2 regions of the Oikeobacillus pervagus genome follow, and region 2 is predicted to be linked to the other one. Evidence: predicted binding sites of a transcription regulator. Region 2 holds the regulator's gene; the other holds the start of a gene.

Region 1 (3,423 bases), on a different contig from region 2:
TTCTAATAATTTATTTGCTTCTATACGACTTTTTTCAGCCGAGTCAATTTCATTCGCAATATGATCTTCACGTTGTTTCATCATTCCCATGAGTGGACCCCATGCGAATTTTTTGATTAACAATAATAGAACGATAAACATTACTAATTGGAATAGGATATCGCCGCCATTAAAGCCACTTGCAGATCCAAGTACAAATGCGTCTGTAAACACGCTATTTCACTCCCTTCAAGAGGTTAAACCCTATGGTGGGCACTATATCAAACATCTTTAGTTCAAAAAAAACAATCAAGAATATCGCACATAAAGGAATGGCGAAGGTTCTCGTGGAATGATCTTCGCCATTCGGAACAAAATTCCTGTCAATTATCTACCTAATACCATGAACGCGATAACAACTGCGATGATAGGAATCGCCTCAACTAACGCAACCCCGATAAACATTGTAGTTTGAAGCATTCCACGTGCTTCTGGCTGACGTGCAATCCCTTCAACTGTACGTGATACGATTAAACCGTTACCAATACCTGCACCAAGTGCACCTAACCCTATTGCGATTGCTGCTGCTAAAAGACCCATTTCAAAAGTTCCTCCTTTAAATGTATAAATAAATTATTTTATTTAAAATGGTTGTTCAAACTGAACAGTTATATCTTAATGGTCGTCACTCACTTTGTGAGCAAGGTAAACCATTGTTAACATTGTAAAAATAAATGCCTGGATACTTCCTACGAAGACACTGAATCCTTGCCATGCTAATGTTGGAATAATGGCTGCAATCGTTCCTCCAACACCTGTTGCAAGTCCACCAGCTAGTAAAGTTAATAAAATTTCTCCCGCATAAATGTTCCCATAAAGACGGAGACCAAGAGTTAGAGTGTTTGCAAACTCCTCAACAATTTTCAGCGGGAATAAAAATGCCATTGGTTGTACAAATCCCTTACTGTACCCGCCAAAGCCTTTCATTCTGATTCCATAATAGTGTGACAATCCCACTACCATGATAGCTAATGTTAATGTTACAGTAGGATCTGCGGTTGGTGATTTCCACCAAAGAGTATCATCAATTACGACTGAAAACGGCAAACCTAGCATATTGGAAACAAAAATATACATTAATAATGTAATTCCTAACACATGGAATCTTCCACCTGTTTTCCAGTCCATATTGCTTTTAATAATATTTCTTACAAAATCCATTACCCACTCAAAGAAGTTCTGAATTCCAGTAGGCTTCATGGCTAAGTTGCGGGTTGATATCACCGCTATTAAGAATACGATTACACTAGCAACCGTAATCATTAATACATTCGCTAGGTTGAATGTAAGAGTAAACCCAAAAAGGTCCAAGTTATATAATGGAGCTTTATGATCCAACTTTTTTCACCTCTCTTCCCCGTTTTTACGTTTTATTAAAGATTGAATAATAAAATCTATCATAATGACGATATAAGATGTCATTAATCCCAAAATTACGCTAATAAAATGGAAATGATCTGGAAGTTCCAAAGCAATTATGACTGCAAATACCGCCCAAGCCATTCTTGAAAATGTTCCCAATGTTCGAACCCTTTGACCTGCTACAACAGCATCGCCAAAACGAGAAATTCGTTTGATCATGAGCCAGTGATTCAATAGACTAATGCTTGTCCCTAAAATAAGGCCTAAAAAGATCGTCTTGTATTCCGTAACCCCCCACCCAATACAATAAAGGGCGAGCAACGAAAATATGTATTTGCGATGTCGATTTAACATCTGATGGAGTTCCTGCATATTACATTAATCTCCTGAATTAAAGTGGTGGCGTATCGTTCGCATCATTGCATAGACTCCTGTTGATAGCCCCGTCAAAAGACCCACAATTAAAAAAATCGGCATAGTATGTAGTAGACGATCTAACCAGCGCCCTGCAAAAATCCCAATTAATATCGACCCGACTAACTGTGATAGTATAGCGCTATATAGTGCCATAGCATAAAATGGTCTTTTTTCGCGATCTTTCATCATAATCCTCTCAGAAATCAAAAATAGAACGATCAATTATACATTTAAAAAGTAGCAAAAAAAAGTGTTTGCCTAGAAAATATGGATTTTTTCTGTTAAACTATATCCTTTGTTAGCATACAATAGCAATATACTAATGTCAATGCGTTTTCAGTGAAAAAGTTCACACTCATAAATTTTAAAGTTCACAAAATTATCAAAATTCCCCATTAATCATTTCGACTTATTTTTTACAATTTACTTGGGGTTTCCTCAGATGTTAATATCTGTTGTATTACAGAGAGAAAAAAGAGAGAGATCCTCTTTTTTCCCCTCATTATATAGATGAATCTCCCCACTTTTGGTAATCTTCCTTTCCTTTACTTCTAACAAAAGCTACAAATATGGTATTTGTTAGGTCAATATTGTCGGGTAAAAGTAATTCTTTCTCTTTTAATCCCCGCTGCACATTTCTTTGACTATCTAATAACCCCATAAACCTCATCGTTTCTTTCTCGTACATAGCAATCCCAAATTCCTCTGACGTGCTTGGAAGATAGACTTCATAGCGAATCGTTTTGGGTTTGTCTCCTTGTACGAGGGTAAACCCCATCACTCTTGGATATTCGGGCTCGTTCATTACATATAGATAAGGTAGATGAATCTCTTCATTTCCTTCCTTTAAAGTAATATATCCATCCTTTACTTTCTGTTTTGTATCTTCCTCTTTTAAAAAGGCAGAAACAATGACTTCTTTTTCTTCATTTGGTTTTAAAGAAAATGGCAGAGGGAATTTCCATTGAAGCTGTCCTTTTTTGCTTGGGTGTTCAAAATGATAATGCTTTGTTTCGTTGCTTATGTTTCTCACCTTTAATTTTTTCTCTTTTTCAGGGTGCTGTCGGCTTTTCATTTTCCCAAAGGAGAGAGAACCTGGTATCACCATTGTTTGCATTGTAAGGGCTTCCTCAATTTGAACTCGGCCTGTCCCTTGCTCATACACATGAAGCGGGTTTCCCTTTTGATCCTCTAATAATTTCGCCGTGTTCATCAAAGCGGCTTTCACTTCAGCTGGTGTCCAATTGGGATATGCCTGTTTTAGGAGCACAGCTGCTCCTGCGATATGGGGAGCCGCCATACTTGTTCCTTGTAAGGAAAAATAGCCGTTTGGAATGGTACTTTCTATTTCAACTCCTGGAGCAACAATATCCGGTTTAATCTCCCAGTTTGTCGTCACTGGGCCCCGCGAACTAAATGACGCTAATTGATCTTGTTCTTTTTTTATCTCAGTCGTAATCAGTAATTTCATTGCTTCCATTTGTTTTTTCCATTTTTCAGCGATTTTTTTAGGGATCGTAGCTGCTGGAATTTGAAGCTGATGTTCAAGGCCCGCATGTAAATGCTGATTCGTATTATTGTATATAATGACGGCCTTCGCTCCTT
Region 2 (3,423 bases):
CTTCTGCCTCAATTACCTTTCGATAGCCAATTTTTGAGATCCAAATACTAATTTCGTATAAAATACAAAGTGGAATGGTGACCATCATATGTGACATCACATCTGGCGGGGTAATAAGAGCCGCAATGACTAATAAAGTGAAATAGGCATATTTACGAATTTTTGCTAAAAACATCGGAGTGATAATTCCTAATCGTGTTAGAAACAACATGACAACCGGCATTTGGAATAAGAAACCAAACGGAATCGTAATTTGAAATAAGAACTGAAAATATTCATTAATACCGATAACCTGTTGAATATCTAGTTTTTCCGACATATTCATCATAAATCGAACAACAAATGGAAAAAGGATAAAATAAGAAAAGGAAAGGCCCCCTAAGAAAAGGAAGACAGAAATTGGAATATAACTTAAAGTAACCTTCCTCTCTTTCTCATATAACCCTGGGCTGATAAAGGCCCATAATTGATACAAAATGACGGGTGAAGTGATGATAAAAGCCAACACAAAGGCCATTTGAAAATAGATTTTCAAAGGGTCCGTCATTCTAAAAGCATTCATCGTTAATTCTTTCGCCTCATCCGCTGACTGTAAATAACGAATAATCGGTTCAGCTAAGAAAAGACTGCCGATGATTGCAATGAAGAAGAAAACGACTACAATCATGAGTCGTTTTCTTAATTCACTTATATGCTCAAAAATCGTCATTTCATTTTGACTCATTCTATTTCATCCTATCATCACTTAGCGTCTTTTTTATCTTTTGAATCATCATCTTCTGCTAAGCCTTTCGTAGCGTCTTTAAATTCGCGCAATGTATCTCCTGCGGCTCTTCCTAATTGAGGGAGCTTTTTTGGACCGAATAATAATACAGCAACAAGTGCAATGATAAGAATACTGCCGATACCTAGTGGCATAAATGCTACACCTCCTTCCTCTAATAATAACTGATTTTGATCATTTTTTCTATTAAGAATTTGTCTCTTCTATGACTTCTTCAGGATAGTTTTTTAGAAAATAAACAAGTGACTGTAATTCAACAGCTAAATCAATGTGATGGACTCTGATCGAAGAAGGTACCGTTAATCTGGCAGGAGTAAAATTAAGTATTCCTTTGATATCCGCTTTTACTAGTCGATCGGTAATTTGTTGGGCAACTGGCGCTGGTACGGTAAGAATTGCCACATGAATTTGTTCTGAAGCTAATCTTTCTTCTAGTTCATCCAAATGATGGACATCAACATCCCCAATTTTCTTCCCGACTTTTTCTGCATTTACATCAAATGCAATATCTATTCTAGTATTATTATTTTTCATAAAATTATAATTTAAAAAAGCCGTGCCTAAATTTCCGACACCAATTAATGCCACTTTCGTAATTTCATCTTGATCTAATGTTTTTCTAAAAAAAGATAGCAAATATCCTACATTATATCCATATCCTTTTTTTCCAAGAGCACCGAAGTAAGAGAAATCACGTCGAATCGTTGCTGAATCGACTTTTACCGCTTCACTTAACTCGGCAGATGAAACTCTTTGCTTGCCTGACGAATGGAGATTTTGAATAAATCGATAATACAATGGCAATCTTTTTGCCGTTGCTTGTGGAATTTTCATTGATTCTTGATTCATAATCTTTCCTCCAACTGCACTAAACCTATACTTTTTTTCTATAGTAAAATTGCATGAATCTTTTCCGTGATTCATGCGTATAACTTACTCTTCCCTATCTGATGTAGGCTGTTCATTTAATTGTTTATAATAATCTGGACTTGAGACTCCACCTGTTTTTTCAATTAAATAGGTAGGGCCTATGACCATTCCTTTGTCCACCGCCTTACACATATCATAAACGGTTAATGCACAGACAGAAGCAGCTGTTAACGCTTCCATTTCTACACCTGTATTCCCCTTTGTTTTTACTTTCGAGGTAATCATTAATTGATAGCACTCACTTTTTTTCTCCCATTCGAAAGAAAGATCGATTCCTTTTAGCGGAATGGGATGACACATCGGAATGATTTCCCACGTCTTCTTCGCCGCCATAATTCCGGCTACTTGCGCTACTGCTAGTACATCCCCTTTCTTCATCTTATTATTTTGAATTGCCCCGTAAATCTCATCATTCACTTCAATGCTAGATCTAGCAATCGCTGTTCGAACTGTTTCAGGTTTTCGACTTACATCGACCATTTTCGCTCGGCCTTCTTCATTAAAATGAGTAAATTGCGACAACATGAACACCTCTTTTTTTACATAATACACTATTTTTCTATGATTGTCTTTGAACTTTGAATATCTTTTCACAAATCATTGAACCTATTCGCACCGTATCTCCTTTAATCATTTAAAATAATCCTCACTGTTGCCTGCCTTATTATGAATAGGATACACTTACAATAGGAATAAGAGGTGAGAAAAATGATTTTACTGCAAGTACAACAACTTTCAAAATTTTTCGCAGCCGAACAAATTTTGTCTAACATAAAGCTAGAAATTCAAACAAACGACCGAATTGCCCTTGTTGGCAGAAATGGGGCGGGAAAATCCACCTTATTAAAGATCATTTCCGGACAAATGTCTTATGATTCCGGCGAAATTATGAAGCCGAAGGACGTATCCATCGGTTATTTAGCCCAGAATACCGGTTTGGAATCCAATTTGTCGATTTGGGAGGAAATGATATCCGTCTTTCACTATCTGCAAAAGATGGAAAAGGATTTGAGGAAACTAGAACAATCCATGTCAGACCCTGCAATCTACCAAGATGAAAAGAAATACGAAAAAGTGTTAAGAGACTATGATCACTTACAAGTGAAATTTAAAGAACTTGGTGGATACCAATATGAGTCAGATACTCGTTCTGTTCTTCACGGATTAAACTTCCAAGACTACGATTATTCGACCAAAATCTCTACTTTAAGCGGTGGGCAAAAGACAAGGCTTGCTTTAGGAAAACTATTATTAACAAAGCCGGACATTCTCATTTTAGACGAGCCTACCAACCATCTGGATATCGAGACTTTATCATGGTTAGAGCAATATTTACAAAACTATGATGGTGCTATCTTGATCGTTTCCCATGACCGTTATTTTCTGGACAAGGTGGTCAACCAAGTTTATGAAATAAGTCGTCATAAAATAAAGAAGTATGTTGGGAATTATAGTAAATATTTAATTCAAAAGGCAAAAGACTACGAACGAGAAATGAAACAATTCGAAAAACAGCAAGATGAAGTGGCAAAGCTTCAAGATTTTATCCAAAAAAACATTGCGAGAGCTTCCACTACCAAACGGGCACAAAGCCGGAGAAAACAATTAAATCGTTTAGAATTAATGACTAGGCCAGAAGGCGATGAAAAATCAGCCCATTTTTCGTTTACGATTGAAAAGCAAAGTGGGAATGAAGTATTACACGTCAA

The links. Region 2 encodes Rex, which represses fermentation and respiration genes when NADH is low (regulators of the CRP and FNR family bind a similar motif). Its sites were predicted from a motif close to TTGTGAAATATTTCACAA; they were not measured.
Region 1: the regulator Rex is predicted to act here: its motif matches at 2,156-2,173, upstream of J2S13_RS02605 (AtpZ/AtpI family protein).

The regions. Positions count from the first base shown of each region.
Region 1 covers NZ_JAUSUC010000004.1:41,023-44,445, forward strand. The annotation lists gene J2S13_RS02585 (F0F1 ATP synthase subunit B) at 1-213, opposite strand, end outside; gene atpE (F0F1 ATP synthase subunit C) at 367-579, opposite strand; gene atpB (F0F1 ATP synthase subunit A) at 655-1,377, opposite strand; gene J2S13_RS02600 (ATP synthase subunit I) at 1,384-1,773, opposite strand; gene J2S13_RS02605 (AtpZ/AtpI family protein) at 1,780-2,004, opposite strand; gene J2S13_RS02610 (S8 family serine peptidase) at 2,321-3,423, opposite strand, start outside.
Region 2 covers NZ_JAUSUC010000052.1:7,861-11,283, reverse strand. The annotation lists gene tatC (twin-arginine translocase subunit TatC) at 1-724, opposite strand, end outside; gene J2S13_RS14480 (twin-arginine translocase TatA/TatE family subunit) at 742-918, opposite strand; gene J2S13_RS14475 (redox-sensing transcriptional repressor Rex) at 971-1,633, opposite strand; gene moaC (cyclic pyranopterin monophosphate synthase MoaC) at 1,718-2,236, opposite strand; gene abc-f (ribosomal protection-like ABC-F family protein) at 2,423-3,423, shown strand, end outside.